DNA from 4 places in the Rossellomorea yichunensis genome. Region 4 is predicted to be linked to each of the others. Evidence: riboswitches for the same ligand, from Rfam matches in the RefSeq annotation. Region 4 holds a riboswitch; each other region holds the start of a gene.

Region 1 (4,217 bases), on a different contig from region 4:
GGGAAAAGGCTGTCCAGGAATTCATCGACGGCTACGAACTTACCTTCCCCATCCCAATGGATGAAAAGGGTGAAGTCGGAGACGAATACCGGGCGTTCACCATCCCGACCACCTACATGATCGACACCAAAGGCATCATTCAACACAAAATCGTCGGCCCCATGAACGAAGACATGATGGGTAAAATGGTCGAAGGAATGGAATAATGGAGAGGGACGGACCTCTGAATATCGATGTTTGACGTTATACGCTATGAGGTATTAAATGAATGTGATAAAAAAAGGAGGAGATGTGAACATGTTTCATTACACTAAAGAAGTCTCGATGACTGTGAAAGAAGCTGTGGAAGCGGTAGAATCCAACCTTAAAGATGAAAGCTTCGGTGTACTATGGAATCTCGATCTTGCTCAGAAACTGCAGGACAAAGGCCTTGATTTCAATGAAGAAGTAGTCGTATTAGAGGTATGTAATCCTCATGAAGCCAAAAAAGTACTGGAAGAAAGCATGCTCGTAAGCTACTTCCTCCCATGTAAAGTCACGGTATACACAGAAGGCGGTACAACCAAGATCGGCATGGCAAAACCAAGCAAGCTGATCGAAATGGTGGATAACGATAAACTAAAAAGCCTGGCATTGGATATTGAAAATCGTCTGATCGGATGTTTAGATAACGTTCAATAAACGGAAGGCACCTGTTGCAATTGGGCAGGTGTTTTTTTATTTCTTGCAATACATCCTACTCCTCACAATCTTCTGAATATGATACACTTTTAAAAATACATAGATTCAGGAAGGATGACAGAGATGAAATTCACAACAAAGGTCGTACATAGTCAGTTAAAAGGAACTGAGGAAATTCGCAGTAAGACGACTCCGATTTATCAAACATCCGCCTTTTCTTTTACATCTTTAGAAGAGTTGGAGGGTTTCTATGAAGGGAAATCCCCTTATCTCTATACGAGAACGGGAAATCCAAATACAGACGAGCTTGGTAAGATGGTGGCGGACTTGGAAGGAGCTCCAGCGGGTGTCGCGACTTCCTCTGGATTATCGGCCATCCTTGTAGGAATCCTCGCTGTAGTGCAATCAGGCGATCATATCATCGCCGCAGAAGATTTATACGGCGGTACGTTTCATATGTTGAAAGAAGAGCTTAAGACATTCGGCATTTCGTCTTCATTTGTTGATTTTACGAGTGTTGAAGAAATCGAGGAGGCACTGACACCACAAACGAAACTCCTATACAGTGAGACGGTGACGAACCCATTTATGCGAGTAGAAGATATATCAAGAATGGTTGAACTTGCTGAGAAACACAACCTGAAAACAATGATTGATAACACGTTTGCCACACCTTTTCTGCGCCAGCCTTTCTTAGAAGGGGTGGACCTGGTCGCACACAGTGCCACGAAGTATATCGGTGGACACAGTGATATCACAGCAGGAGTCGTAGTTGGAAAAGAAGAGCTTGTTCAAAAAGCGAGAGAAAAAGTCGTCAACATCGGTTCGAACTTAAGCCCATTTGAAGCGTGGCTGACTTGCCGTGGAGCGAAAACGCTGGCTCTTCGAATGGGAACCCAAGCAAGAAATGCCGAAGTTCTTGCGGCAGACCTTCGATCAAATGATTATGTGAAAGGAGTCTATTACCCAACCGATTTATCGGATAAAGGGAATGGCGCAATCGTAACAATCGAGCTATCCAACACATGTGATATAAGCACATTCTTCAAATCACTTGGATGGATTAAAATCATCCCTTCCCTTGCAGGTGTAGAGACAACGGTTTCTTACCCATTAGGAACGTCTCATCGTGCTCTACCGAAGGATGCGCAGGAAAAACTCGGAATAAATACACATGTCGTCCGCATATCGATAGGTATTGAAGACGGGGAAGACATCGTCGCTCAATTTAACGAAGCGATTGCAGCTTCTGCTAAAAATTAAATAATGTAAAAATTCTAAAAATACTCTTGACGTTGAGGTCGTTTACCCCTTATAATTCATCTCAACGCAAGAATTTTCACATTGACAACTACATGCTCTTATCCAGAGAGGTGGAGGGACTAGGCCCGATGAAACCCGGCAACCTTCATGTACGCAGTAATGCGTCACATGAAAAGGTGCTAATTCCTGCAGGCGATCTGCCTGAAAGATAAGAGGAGGACCCTATTAAATTAGACCCTCTTCTTAGGAAGAGGGTTTTTTATTTTTCCTCTTCTATCTTCTTAGGAAAATAAACTTCTTCGATTTTTCAGTTTCTGAGTTCAACAGGGGGATTTGGCCTGGTCGGTATTTAACTGTTAAAAAAATGCATTATATTAACAGTCAAATATCATTCCGAAATCAACAGTCAAATTATTACTTAAATTCAACAGTCAAAATTCCAACAAACTTTAACAGGCAAACGTCCAAAACATCCAATCGCAAAACGGAAACCCAAACACAAAACCATTTAGGAGGAATTTTCTATGACAAAATCATTCGATTTCGACACACTACTACTTCACGGCGGCCAGGAGCCCGACCCATCCACAGGTTCAAGGGCAGTGCCGATTTATCAAACGACATCCTACGTTTTTGATAACAGTGATCATGCAGCAAAATTATTTGCCCTTGAAGAGCCGGGAAACATTTATACCCGTATCATGAACCCGACAGTAGACGTGTTGGAAAAACGCCTTGCTCTTTTAGAAGGGGGAATCGGAGCACTCGGTGTTTCATCCGGAATGGCTGCCATCTCTCTATCAATCTTAAATATCGCCGGAGCAGGAGATGAAATTGTAGCGGCCACCAATCTTTACGGCGGGACCTATAATTTATTTTCGACCACACTTCCGAAATACGGAATCAAGGTTCATTTTGTAGATCCGACCGACCCTGAAAATTTCCGCAAAGCAATCACTCCTAAAACGAAAGCCGTATTCGCTGAGACAATCGGAAATCCAAGTCTACATGTGCTTGATATTGAAGCGGTAGCAAAAGTGGCTCATGACCATCACATCCCATTGATCATCGATAATACCTTTGCCACTCCATATGTATGTAAGCCGATCGATTATGGAGCCGATATCGTCATCCACTCTGCAACAAAATGGATCGGCGGTCATGGTACAGCAATCGGGGGAGTCGTCATTGACGGTGGGAAGTTCGATTGGGATCATGAAAAATTCCCGGGCTTCACGGAAGAGGACCGGAGCTATAACGGACTGCGCTATGCACAGGATGTGGGACCGGCAGCCTTTATTACAAAATTAAGAGTGCAGCTGCTTCGTGACTTAGGGGCGTGCTTAAGTCCACAGAACGCATTCCTTCTGTTGCAAGGATTAGAAACCCTGCATCTTCGCATCGAGCGTCATACGGAAAATGCTTTGAAGATTGCGGAGCATTTAGATCAGCATAATGGTGTCGCTTGGGTATCCTACCCTGGGTTGCCTCAGCATCCGTCACATAAACTTGCTCAGAAATATTTGAAAAACGGAGCGGGATCCATCGTCGTCTTTGGGATTAAAGGTGGTAGAGATTCCGGACGGAAAGTTGTCGATAACATCTCCCTTTGGTCTCACGTTGCCAACGTAGGGGATGCAAAATCACTGATCATCCACCCGGCTTCCACGACCCATCAGCAATTAAACGACCAGGAAATCCGTGCGACAGGGGTAACCGAGGATCTTGTGAGACTTTCTGTTGGATTAGAGTCTGCGAAGGACCTCATCGAGGACTTGGATCATGCCATTGAAGTGGCGTTGGAAACATCACGGGTATAATGGAAACTGGGGGATTTAACCCTAAAAACGTAATTGAAATCACTTTACAGGGTGAAAAAGTGGATTTTGGATACTATTTATAGGGTATCCGGGGTCTACTTAGGGGAGATATCAGCGAAAATCTGATTTTATCAGCGAAATTTCGAATATATCAGCGATAACGGACCATTTATCAGCGAAATTCCCAATATATCAGCGAAATCGGAATTTTATCAGCAAACAGGATGCACGCCGTCACCTCGAATGATAATCAGAATTATTGACGATAGCCCTAACGACAAATTCTCAACGCCCATAATGCCAAATACTCAAAAACCGAGTCCATAATCAACTGTTTTACACACGGGGGGAACCTGATCACCCCCGCCACAACACCAAAAAAAGGAGGTGGAGGAGTGGAGAAACCATACACATATGAAGTTAGCTCCATTACCATCCCATCCCTAACATTAG
Region 2 (4,217 bases), on a different contig from region 4:
TCCGATCGGTATTGATCGAGGTAATCTTGGCATTCCCAAATACTCCATCGGTTTGAATTCCCGCCTGTCTGCCTGTCAGGGATACGGCTTCCAGCCCCTTATGCTGCAGGGCCATGGTCAAAAGAGAGATCGTCACCTGCTCCCCGGTACTTAAGAGCATATCCATTTCTCTCTTACTTGGCTTTTCGGAGAGCTCCCCTGCCAATCTTACAAGTGTATCAGTCGTTTTGTTCATAGCTGATACTACTACGACAACATCATGGCCTTTTTCTCTTTCCTTCATGACATGAAAGACCATGCGTTTGATCCGATCTGTAGAACCAACAGAGGTTCCACCAAACTTTTGAACGATCATACTCAATGATACCCCTACTTTCCATCAGATCTTATTTATTAAAGATTACTTTTAAGAAACTGCAGCTCCAGTTTTCACTTCATTTTCCAACGGAATTTCTTTTAAAATAGGAACGGCTTGAATATGTTCATGTGTATGAAGGAGCGATTCCAGTGTCTCTTTCGTGCCTTCAACAAATACGTACAAGTTATCGCCCAATTGAATACGATCCTTTAATATGAACGAAGGGAGCCAGTTTTGATACACATCATTTTCTCGGATTCTCAAGACCCAGTTGTGACTGCTCTCATCATGAATCTCTCCCGTATTCACGGTACTTTCCGCAGAGTCGGTATACTTTCTCTCTATCAACGACAGAAAATCCTCTACCATGGCGCTGCCTGTAGGTAACTTTCCAGCGCCTGGACCAAGCAGGGTGATCCTTCCTACAAGACTACCCTTAAGGGAAATGGCATTTTCCACATCCTCCACACCGTAAAAAGGATGGGTATCATGTACAAGGATCGGCTCTACTTCACCTTGGATGTGATCCACTGAATCCCGTCTAAGAGAACCTACGTGCTTAAACCGCAATCGAAAGGATTCCGCTGCCTGGAGCCATTCTGCAGTCAGATGGGATATCCCCTTTCGTCGGATATTTTTCCAATCGGGCTGTCTGCCAAAGGCCGTTTGACTTAAAATAAGCAATTTATAGAACGCATCATGGCCTTCGATGTCATTTGTCGGATCGGCTTCAGCGTATCCCTTCTCCTGAGAAATCTTTAAGGCTGTATCAAAGGCAAGACCTCTTTTTCTCATTTGAGATAAGATGAAGTTTGACGTCCCATTCAGAATCCCTTGAATTTGTCTGATCTCATTCACCTTCAGAAGCTGCCTGATACTGCCGATCACAGGGACCCCTCCGGCTGTCGTCGCTTCAAATCCGACCGATACTCCCTTCATTTTCGCCTTCTCCAATAGCTCAGGACCATATTTGGCAAACATCGCTTTATTGGCCGTGACAATATGAATCCCCTTCTCAATGGCTTGTGTTAAATACGTATAGCTCGGCTCTTCCCCCACGATCGCTTCAAAGATAACGTGTAGATCCGGTATATCCAGGATTTCTTGGAAATCCGTTGTGACGTTGATGGATGATTCAATATTTCGCTCCTTTGTGGGATCTTTAATAAGGATTGCCTTTACCTTCACCTCTTTACCCAGTACTTCCTTCAATCTGTCCTGATGAGTATCGATTGCTTCACAGACCCCTTGCCCAACCGTTCCAAACCCCAGAAGTGCCACATTAATCGCTGACATCATTCAGCCTCCTTTTATCGACTTTTCACTTTATACGTAAGAATGATTCGTTCCAGTTGAAGATCCACTTGAGGGATATAAGCGGAAAAGAAAAAGGTATACAGAAAAGCCCTCTTCTTTTAAGAAGAGGGCTAAATGAGCATGCTCCTCCCCTTATCTTCCAGATTCGTTTGGAATCTGTAGGAATTGGCACCTTTGCAGTCTGATCCTGCAGGTTGCCGGGCTTCATCGGGCCTATCCCTCCGCCGCTCTTGATAAGAGATATAATGTTTCGTTTTGGTATTACTTGCTATTTGAGTATGAATTGGATTATAAAGGGGATTTATTCCCTCGTCAATACTATTTTTAGTATTTTTTAAAAATTCTTTCAAATGTCACAGGCGATTATATTTCCTACCGGTTTACTTGAAATTCAGCATCGTCTAACAACCTATAAATCTATTTTGCAAAGAGACGTTTTAACATGTTCTGGCAGGGAAAACTAATCCATATCCCATTATTTGAAAGGAAACAAATCAATTATGTTGAAGAAAATGCTTCCACTATCCATCAGAAAATATGTGGTTATGTCCAAACGGCAGAGAATGCGTGAGATACGGCTGACCATATGGTATATGCCGTTCTTTTATATTTGTTTTTCCATACTGCTTGTCGCACTCACCCTCTATATAGATCTGTATGCCGACATCTCTCAGTATACATCCGATTTCTTAAGTATGGATGCATCTGTTACACGCATGCTTGTCAGTACACTCATCGGGGCTATCCTGACGCTCAGTGCTTTCACTTTGAATTCACTGCTCGTTGTACTCACAATGTTCAGTGGTCAATTTTCCCCCAGGATGCTCCTGGACTTCATTTCGGACAAACAAACACAGCATGCCCTCGGAATTTTTAATGGCAGTTTTGTATATGTCTTGCTCCTCTTTCTTTTTATCGGAGATTCAAAGGAAGAACTGTTCGTAGCTGCTCCGATCATGACGATCGGACTTGCATTCCTTACTGCTGTCACATTTATCTTCTTCATTAACCATGCTTCCACATGGATGCAGGTGCACAATATTACGTACAATATGAAGCAGGTTTCTGAAGTGATGATCAATCAGACGTTAAAAAATGATTTAGAAACCCATCGAACAACAGAAAATGGCGACCTTATGGAACAAGAGAAGGAGAACATCATTCACTTACAGGCAAGGGAATCAGGGTATATTCAGTTAATCGATTTCCATGGAATAATCGAACGGGCTATGCAGGATAACCTCATCATTCAGCTTCATTACAAAGTAGGAGATTATATATTGGCCGGCAATAAAATCATGAGTATTTGGGGACCTGAGACAAACGATATTTCGGATGGTTTCTATCTCACTTTCATTGAAATGGGACATAAAGAAACCGAAATCCAGGACCTGCAAATGGGGATTCACAAGCTGGCTGAAGTTGCAATCAAAGCACTCGGGAATGATGATCCAAAAACGGCCTCTAATACGATTGATCAAATGGCTGACCTTATGCTGACGGTGGAGGATCACTTATCCTTCACTCCTTATTTGATCGACCGGGAAGGAAGAGTCCGGGTCATTCTCCAGTCCGAAGCATTTGATTATTACCTGTATCGCGGGTTTGGCTATATTCGACATTATGCTAAAGACAATCATTTAATCATTACTGACATTGTGCGGGCACTGGCGCTCATTGCAGAATCCATCCAGCCATCCAAACACAAGGACATCTGGGAATTTGCCTGTAATACCATTGATCATATTGAAAGGGAGGTCATTTATGAATTAGATAAAACGTTTCTTCTTCAAGAAGTTCATAAGCTGGCACGCTTAACTGAAAACCTTGGGGAATATAAGAAAATCGAAAGTAAATTCTACCCTTCTGCCAATGAAAATACGTAAAAGAGACTGGGCAAAACTAAAAAACCACGGTATAAAGACGAATAATAGAAGTGTCGGTTCTTAATACCGCTAATGATTTCCGTGCAAGACTACGCTTTCCGCGGGTAGCCCGTGAGCCTCCTCGGCAAGCCTGCGGGTAGAAAAGCGGGAGGGGCTTCGCTCAGAGGCGGTTGGCATAAGGCGGAGCGGCCTTGAAGGCGTTCTTTGCCTTCATGGACGATCTGCCTTATGACATTTGCCTCTAAGCCCTATAGCTGGACAAGTCTCACATAAGCTACTTTTCCCGCAGGAGTCTTCGTCTTGCACTCCAATCAACCGCTGGAAACAGCTAAAATCAAGTGGTCCGAAAATAAATAATAAACCCGAACAAATCTAAATACTAGGATGCAGATTTGTTCGAGTTTCACTTAGACTAAAACACTTTTGTCCAAGTCTCATTTTACTTTGAATTAAATCCATGTCTCGACAATGCTCGGATCTTCCTCTTTTGCTTTCGGAACGATTGAGAAACGTTCGGGAATTTCACTTCTGATTGCTTCTAATGTAGGTCTCATCAAAATATAATGAGTCGGTTGATTCACGTCGAATAGCCTTGCTACAAACATGCCTTGATAATCTTGCGGGCTGGAATAAATACAGATGATGGGCATCTTATA
Region 3 (4,217 bases), on a different contig from region 4:
CGGAATAATTTTTCCGTCTCAGAAGAACTTAGTGGTGCTGTTGGTTCATCTAAAATCAATATCTTCGCTTTTTGAAGCAGGCTTCTGGCAATGAGTACAAGCTGCTTTTCTGCGAGACTTAAGTGTGACGCAGGCTGCCCGAGGGGGATCGCTTCTGCCCCAACTCGTCTGAGTGCCTCCAATGCTTCTTTCTTTAATGACTTCTTTGTAATAAAGAAGGAGCCTTTTTGTGAAAACTGATCAAGGACGATATTTTCTGCTACAGAAAGTTCCGGGACAATGGCCGTGTCCACTTCCTGGTATACGCAATGAATGCCATGCTCCTTCGCTTCCTTCGGAGATTGATAGTCTCTTTTCCCGGAGTGAAGGATGATATCTCCGCTGTCTTGCACATAGGCTCCTGATAAAATCTTCATCAGCGTGCTTTTACCTGCACCATTCGCCCCCAACAGAGCATGAACCTCCCCCTCTTTCACATCGAAGCTTGCATTCTTTAGGGCTCTCACTCCTGAGAAGGTTTTATTGATATCGATCATTTCTAACAGTGGAGACGTCATCTCTTCTCACTCCTTTCTACTCTGTGAATGATCCTTCAAGCTTTTTCAAATCATCTGTATAGCCTTGCTCACTTGCTCCCCAGCCATTTACGTGCTCGTGTAATTGATCTGTGGTGATCGTTTCTTCAGGCAATGCTTCTTTTTCAATAAAGACCGGTTCAAGCTTTACTTTCTCAGGTGTTTCTTCGCCGTTTAGCTTTTGATATAAGAAACGGACCTGCACTCGGCCGATATCTTTCGGGTCGACCGCTGCTGATGCCACCCACGGGCTTCCATCTTTTTGAATGATTTGCAGATCTTCATCACTCATGTCGATTCCATATACTTTGATTTCATCTCTTCCTGCCGCTTCGATTGCCCGAACGGCGCCTTTTGCAAATTCATCCCAAGCAGCCCAGACAGCATCGATGTCACCTTTATTTGGATACTGTTTCAATATGGCCTCCATTTGAGCTTGTGTATCCAGTGCTGTATTCTGAGTAGCCGCTCCAAAGGCTGCCACCTCTTTAATATCGGGATTTTTTTCTAAAAATTCCTGATAGGCCACTTGGCGTCTTTCCATCGGGGCAAAGCCTGCAACCCAGATCTTCACGATCTCACCCTTTCCGCCAAGCTCATCTGAAAGCTTCGTCAAGGTCTGTTCAGCCATTTGCTGATCACCCTGTTCGAGGACCGTCACCCCTTTTGATGCAACATCCGCATCGAATACGACAACCGGGATGTTTTGTTCCTTCGCCTTTTCCACCCCTGATTGCAGTGCTTCTTTCGTTCCATGATCGATGAGGATACCATCAAACTTCTGGTTGATGGCCGCATCCAGGTTGGAAGACATTTTTGCCAAATCTCCTTCAGACGTAAATACTTGAACCTTTCCTCCGAACTTCTCTACCTGTTCTTTGACACCTTCTATGTATTGAGCGGAAAATGTCCCTAAATTGATTTGCATAATTAGTGCGATCTTTTTATTGGCTAGCGGATGATCAGACGTTGCTTCCTTCTTGTTACCACTGTCTGCGTCCGCCTCCTGGGATACCTTTGGCTGGCAAGCCGCTAAACTGAAAATAAGTGCGAGTAATACGAGTATTGATGCCATTTTTTTCATCGTTCTTTTCTCCTCCCGAGGTAATATACCTTAATTTTCCAAATAAAAAAACCCCTTTTCCCAAGAGAAAAGAGGTTTATGTATAAATAAACGTACTCTTATCACTCAGGAAATTATTCCTGCAGGTTTTAGCACCTTTCCGTGTGTACGGTAGGTTGCCGGGCGTCATCGGGCCAGTCCCTCTGCCAACTCTTTATAAGAGATTATGAAATTTGATATAGTTCGCATGCGCTATAAACGATATATTAACGATATGTGGGAATATTGTCAATATTCTTTTTAGGGAATTTTCTATAGAGGATTAAAGAGGGTTGAGCGAATTTGTCACTATTTGTAGAACGGTCGATATCCTGAAAATTAGGTTGATAAATTGAAAATACGGTTGATAAATCCGATTAACGGTCGATAATTTTGGATTTCGGTTGATAAATTTCAATAACGGTCGATAAATTCCGATTCCCCTTAAAAATCGGCCACCCCCACCCTATCAAACAAAAAAACCGCCCTCCCAAACCAGGGAGAGCAGTTCCATAATCAAATCTTATTTTTCACCATATGCAAGTGACGCTTCCACGAAGTCTCTGAATAGAGGCTGTGGACGTGTCGGGCGTGATGTGAATTCAGGATGGAATTGAGATGCGACGAACCATGGGTGGTCGCTTAGCTCGATGATTTCCACTAGACGGCCATCAGGACTTGTCCCTGAGAAGATGAAGCCGGCTTTTTCCATTTGCTCACGGTAGTGATTGTTGAACTCGAAGCGGTGGCGGTGACGCTCGTAAACCACTTCTCCATCATAGGCTGTATAGGCTTTTGAACCTTTTGTCAGCTTACATGGGTATAGTCCGAGGCGCAGTGTTCCACCAAGATCTTCGATGTCCTTTTGTTCTGGTAAAAGGTCGATGACAGGGTATGGCGTTTCAGGATTTAACTCAGCTGAGTGAGCTCCTTCCAACCCAAGAACGTTACGTGCATATTCTACAGATGCCAGCTGCATTCCTAGGCAAATTCCAAGGAAAGGTACCTTGTTTTCACGGGCATATTGAGTGGCAGCGATTTTCCCCTCTACCCCACGGTCACCGAAACCGCCTGGTACAAGGATTCCATCTACATCTGCCAGTTTTTCTGCTACGTTTGCGCTGTCGATCAGCTCAGAGTTCAACCATCTTACCTCGATGTCGCTATCGAAATGATAACCGGCATGACGAAGGGCTTCCACTACTGAGATATACGCATCCTGCAGCTCGACATATTTCCCAACCAGGGCGATTCTTGTTTTACGAGACAGGTTTTTCACGCGATCAACGAGTTCATTCCACTCGGTCATATCTGCTTCGTGGCAGTTCAACTTCAAGTGCTGACATGTGATTTCATCAAGCTTTTGATCCTGTAGCGCAAGTGGAACAGAGTATAGTGTGTCTGCATCCATTGCTTCGATTACAGCATTTTTATCGATATCACAGAATAACGCGATTTTGTCTTTCATGTCTTGAGTCATTGGCATTTCTGTACGCACGACGATGACATTTGGCTGGATACCTAGACTGCGAAGCTCTTTTACGCTATGCTGAGTCGGTTTTGTTTTCATTTCACCGGCTGCTTTGATGTAAGGTACAAGAGTACAGTGGATGTACATCACATTGTCACGGCCTACATCGCTCTTGATCTGACGAATCGCTTCAAGGAAAGGAAGAGATTCGATATCCCCGACCGTTCCACCGATTTCCGTGATCACGACATCTGAATTCGTCTCGCGTCCAGCGCGGTATACGCGTTCTTTGATTTCGTTTGTAATGTGTGGGATAACTTGTACAGTACCACCAAGATAATCACCGCGACGCTCTTTTTTCAGTACAGTTGAATAGATTTTACCTGTTGTGACAGAGCTGTATTTCGTCAGGTTAATGTCAACGAAACGCTCATAGTGACCTAAGTCAAGATCCGTTTCTGCACCATCATCTGTTACGAATACTTCACCGTGCTGATAGGGACTCATCGTTCCCGGATCCACGTTAATGTATGGATCGAACTTCTGGATCGTGACACTCACGCCACGGTTTTTCAATAGCCTTCCAAGGGACGCTGCTGTGATCCCTTTCCCTAGTGACGACACTACGCCGCCTGTTACGAAAATATACTTAGTCATGTATATGTCCCCCTTCAAAGTAAGTTTGGTTCAAAAAAAGTAGAGGGTGTCTATTGTAGGTATGTCATGAATTTATCTTGTTCAAAGAAGGACAAGTCCATTCTCTTAATATAAATTCATCTGCATACTCAAGCTTTAAGACAGCCTCTTATTATAAATATACATAAAAATGTAAGGGGTCTTTAAGAATCGATCCGCCACACATAAAGGAATAGAAAATACCCTGTTACGTCAAAGCTTTCTTCTTATAAAATAAAAAAAGCCCCGCTTACAAAACATGTAAGGGGAGCATTGTATACGTAATTCGTCCTTTTTTAAGGAGCCCAAATAAAATACTACCTTCCTCAAAGAAAGAAGTCAAGCATAGAATGATGAGGGAATTTTCAATCAATGGCATCACTCGATGCACAAG
Region 4 (4,217 bases):
GCAAGCTTTACGACTCCTTCAATATCGGTGATATTCAGAAGCGGATTGGATGGTGTCTCCATATAAATCACTTTCGTATTGTGCTTGATTGAACAAGCCACTTCATGTAGATCTTTCATATTCACAAATGAATATTCAATTCCAAATTTAGTGAGGACCTCGGTAATCATTCTGTATGTCCCACCGTACACTTCTTCTGATACGAGAACATGATCTCCACTCGACAATAATAAGAAGCTAGTGGAGATTGCTGCCATCCCTGATGAAAAGGCAAAGCCTCTTACTCCACCTTCTAATTCCGCGATCGTTTCTTCAACGGTTTCCCTCGTCGGATTTCCCGAACGGCTGTAATCATACGTTCCATATTGATCAAAATCCTGTTGATGAAAGGTCGTAGCATGATTAATCGGTGTAGAGACCGCTCCTGTTTCTTTATCAAATCCGTGAGAATGAATGAGTGACGTTTGAAGTGAAAATGGTTTTTTACTCATACGTAAACACCTCTTTTTCCAATTGTTGAAAAACATTCTCCAGATCTTCTATCAGGTCATCAATAAATTCAATTCCTACAGAGAACCGCAGGAGTCTGTTGCAGATACCCAAACTCTTTCTTTCTTCTTCAGGAATGTCTGCGTGTGTTTGAGTGGCGGGATAGGTGATAAAGCTTTCGACCCCTCCTAAACTTTCAGCAAACGTTATAACTTTTAAGTGTTGGAGAAAGGGAGAAACCCATTCTTCCTTTGCGATACGAAAGGAAAGCATGCCACCTTTTCCCGGATATAATACGTCTGTTACACATTCATGGGCATCAAGATACTTCGCTAACTTTCTTGCGTTTTTTTCGTGCTGTGCCATTCTGAGACTAAGGGTCTTCATTCCTCTTAATAAGAGCCAACAATCAAAAGGGGCGAGAACCGCACCGATTGAATTTTGAATGGTGTAGATTTTTTCCGCCAACTCCTCTGTGTTTACAATCACAACACCTGCCAGCACGTCATTATGTCCCCCTAAGTATTTCGTGGCGCTGTGAATAACGATGTCTGCTCCTTCAGAAAGTGGCTTCTGCAGAATAGGTGTGTAGAAAGTATTATCTACAATTAAAAGCAATCCGTTATGCTTAGCGAGCCCGGCGACCTCAGAAATACTTGCTTCATTCATTAATGGATTGGTTGGTGTTTCAAGGAAGATGGCCTTTGTTCTCTTAGAAATTTGCTCTTCTATGGAGCCGGCATCACTTGTATCGACGAAATGAAATTTGATCCTATATTGTGCTTCATACTGTACGAATAATCGGTAGCTACCGCCGTATAGGTCTTTTGAAACAATCAATTCATCCCCGGTGGAAAATAAGCTAAGGATAGCCTGAATCGCTGCCATCCCCGAGCTGAAGGCAAATCCTCTGTGCCCTTCCTCCAATTGAGTGAGGGTGTCTTCTAAGGTGGCGCGGGTTGGATTACCTGTTCTTGTGTAGTCATAACCTGTCGATTGCCCAACTCCCTTATGTTCATAGGCAGTCGCTAAATGAATGGGTAAGCTCACAGCACCCGTGGCAGGATCTTTTCGATTTCCCGCCTGGACAAGCATTGTATCAATATGTTTTTTCAACCTTCTTCTCTCCTTTTCTATCTTGAATACGAAAAGGGAAAAAACAAAAAAACCTTCTTAATGAAAATAAGAAGGTTTTGTACGTTCGTTCTCCCTCTTATCGTCCAAGTTGACATCAACTTGCTGGAATTAGCACCATACCTAAAACTTTGGCTGGTTGCTGAGGTGTCTTCGGGCCAGTCCCTCTACCTCTCTTGATAAGAAACTATATGATTTTGTGAAAAATAACTTTCCCATAACTTATAACAAAGAAGAAGAAATGTCAATGAGAATTATGAATTATCTGAAAAACAAAATGATCATCGCGCTTCATCTCCCTGTTCTATTTCAATGATAAATTCCTATTTTCCTTTTAATCTCCTTCATGAATGGGATTGTTTTTTCCCGTGCTTTTTTTGCTCCAGTTTGTAAGATGGTATCAAGCATATGGGGACTCGCCATCAGTTCTTCATATTTCGATCTTGGTTCTTCGATAAAAGAGTTCATTACTTGGAATAGCTCTTTTTTGGCATCTCCCCAGCCTATTCCTTCTTGAAATCTCCTTCTCATTTCTTCAACTTGATCGGAAGTTGCAAATTCTTTATATAACGCAAAAATGACGGAGGAGTCAGGATCCTTGGGCTCCTCAGGGGGTGATGAATCTGTTTTGATTTTATTAATTAATTTTTGAAGCTTTTTTGATTCTTCAAATAATGGAATGGTGTTGTTATAACTTTTACTCATTTTACGTCCGTCTAGTCCCGGTAGAACAGCCGTTTCTTCTTGGATGACATATTCAGGAATGACAAATATTTCTCCATATTGTTTGTTAAAGCTTTCAGCTATGTCTCGTGCAATTTCAACATGCTGTATCTGATCTTTTCCGACAGGTACCATCTCGGTTTTAAAAAGGAGGATATCAGCTGCCATTAAAATTGGATAGGTGAATAATCCCATATTGACTCCAGCATCAACATCTTTGCCGCTTTCTTTATTTTCTTGGACCAATGATTTATATGCGTGGGCACGGTTCATTAATCCTTTCGGTGCAAAACAAGACAGAATCCAACTCAATTCAAAGATTTCAGGTACATCAGATTGACGATAAAAGATCGCTCGATCAGGATTCAAACCTAATGCTAACCAAGCTGCTGCCACTCCATAAGAAAGTTCTTTCATTTCATGCTTATCGTGTATCTTCGTTAAACCATGATAATCCGCAACAAAATAAGCTGTGTTGTAGGATTGGTTCTCAGCCAATTGTAATGCCGGTTTGATTGCACCAATATAATTCCCCAAATGAATACGGCCTGTTGGTTTAATACCAGTCAGAACTTGTCTTTTCATAACCATTCCCTCCGATGAAAAATAATAAAAATAAACACAAAAAGGGCTTCCCATCCTCTAAAAAAGGACGGGAAACCCGTGGTGCCACCTTCATTCGCTTACACTTTAGTAAACGCACTCATCTGTACAGAAGTCGCCTTCGATACATCGTCTCTTTTATCGGTGAGACCTTCCGCCATAACCTACTTAATTTCAGCATGGATGCTCAAAAGCCCATTCAACGATTTCACCATACTGATTCTCACCAGCCATCAGCTCTCTGAAATGTTTCGTTCGTCTACTCTTCTTCCTCATCGCATTTCATATTTAAAGTGTTTCCATTATTTTAATGTATAGGGAAATAATGGTCAAGTGGGTGCAAACACATTTTAGATTTCTTTGGATGAAAGGGGAAGGAAAAGCTTTATGCCTCTCTTATTGAATGGAAGAAATTTCATATCGGCGATCAGATGACTGGCATATCCGATTACACATGCTTCAAATACCCCATCAATCATTAAAGATGACTCTAGATAATGAGCAATCACGCCATAATATACGATTCCAAGTACAGAGTGAGTATAACTTCGATGTGAAACGAATGAGGCAAAGAAAATATAGATACCTAACAACCATAACCATGTTTCATTCAGCTGCCAACCGCATGCTGTCACACCGATGCCAGTAATCATCAGCATTCTTCGCTGAGTAATGAAACTTGAGAGAATCATCATTCCTGCACCATATCCAATACCTAGCCATCGTTCTTTCCCGATTCCTTCCAGATAGCTGTATACCATCATTAGAAACCCAATGATTTGTGCTACTGCTCTGATCATTTTAGGTGAAAAAGTAACCTTGTTACTAAGTTTTCCGTCAATATCCATATCAGGCATGAGTCCGGATATCCCACCTATTGCCACAAGTGCGGCCGTTATGTCAGGACCAGATCCAAATGAGTTGGCCACAATAAACCCTGTTGCTGCTCCAATTGCCATATGTGCTGTGCCGTTCAAGTGTGTCCTCCTACTCTCTTATCACATTATGTATATACTAGATTACTATAATAGCCTTTATTAACCATATTGACTATGGGAAGTACGAATTAATTTCTAAAGATGAGCCGATATGCGCTCAATAATTTCAAAAAGATAGGACCTTTCATGTGGAACAAAGTGATGGTAACTCACCCTTTGCTTAATGAAATCCTTTTTCCCTGTTTCATTAACAAGAAATCCTTCTATATCGATTTCCTCTTTCGTTTGTTGAACGAGTGCCTTAAAGTCTTGAAGAGTACAATGAAAAAT

What was found. A riboswitch is a leader RNA that binds a small molecule or an ion and turns the genes downstream of it on or off. The one in region 4 is predicted to bind S-adenosylmethionine.
Region 1: linked by a shared signal. The riboswitch ahead of RSX31_RS15690 (homocysteine synthase) and the one ahead of RSX31_RS03875 (methionine biosynthesis PLP-dependent protein) in region 4 are both predicted to bind S-adenosylmethionine.
Region 2: linked by a shared signal. The riboswitch ahead of RSX31_RS15105 (homoserine dehydrogenase) and the one ahead of RSX31_RS03875 (methionine biosynthesis PLP-dependent protein) in region 4 are both predicted to bind S-adenosylmethionine.
Region 3: linked by a shared signal. The riboswitch ahead of RSX31_RS17155 (sugar ABC transporter substrate-binding protein) and the one ahead of RSX31_RS03875 (methionine biosynthesis PLP-dependent protein) in region 4 are both predicted to bind S-adenosylmethionine.

Annotation. Positions count from the first base shown of each region.
Region 1 covers NZ_JAVYAD010000005.1:362,507-366,723, reverse strand. The annotation lists gene RSX31_RS15705 (peroxiredoxin family protein) at 1-206, shown strand, start outside; gene RSX31_RS15700 (DUF302 domain-containing protein) at 298-681, shown strand; gene RSX31_RS15695 (trans-sulfuration enzyme family protein) at 805-1,944, shown strand; SAM riboswitch class I at 2,040-2,159, shown strand; gene RSX31_RS15690 (homocysteine synthase) at 2,469-3,764, shown strand; gene metX (homoserine O-acetyltransferase MetX) at 4,160-4,217, shown strand, end outside.
Region 2 covers NZ_JAVYAD010000005.1:209,004-213,220, forward strand. The annotation lists gene RSX31_RS15100 (aspartate kinase) at 1-361, opposite strand, end outside; gene RSX31_RS15105 (homoserine dehydrogenase) at 407-1,654, opposite strand; SAM riboswitch class I at 1,805-1,915, opposite strand; gene RSX31_RS15110 (DUF2254 domain-containing protein) at 2,176-3,561, shown strand; gene RSX31_RS15115 (hypothetical protein) at 4,011-4,217, opposite strand, start outside.
Region 3 covers NZ_JAVYAD010000006.1:174,394-178,610, reverse strand. The annotation lists gene RSX31_RS17160 (sugar ABC transporter ATP-binding protein) at 1-557, opposite strand, end outside; gene RSX31_RS17155 (sugar ABC transporter substrate-binding protein) at 574-1,659, opposite strand; SAM riboswitch class I at 1,755-1,861, opposite strand; gene RSX31_RS17150 (CTP synthase) at 2,201-3,805, opposite strand.
Region 4 covers NZ_JAVYAD010000001.1:782,360-786,576, reverse strand. The annotation lists gene metC (cystathionine beta-lyase) at 1-491, opposite strand, end outside; gene RSX31_RS03875 (methionine biosynthesis PLP-dependent protein) at 484-1,605, opposite strand; SAM riboswitch class I at 1,700-1,809, opposite strand; gene RSX31_RS03870 (tryptophan--tRNA ligase) at 1,933-2,931, opposite strand; T-box leader at 2,992-3,234, opposite strand; gene RSX31_RS03865 (metal-dependent hydrolase) at 3,300-3,926, opposite strand; gene RSX31_RS03860 (NUDIX hydrolase) at 4,023-4,217, opposite strand, start outside.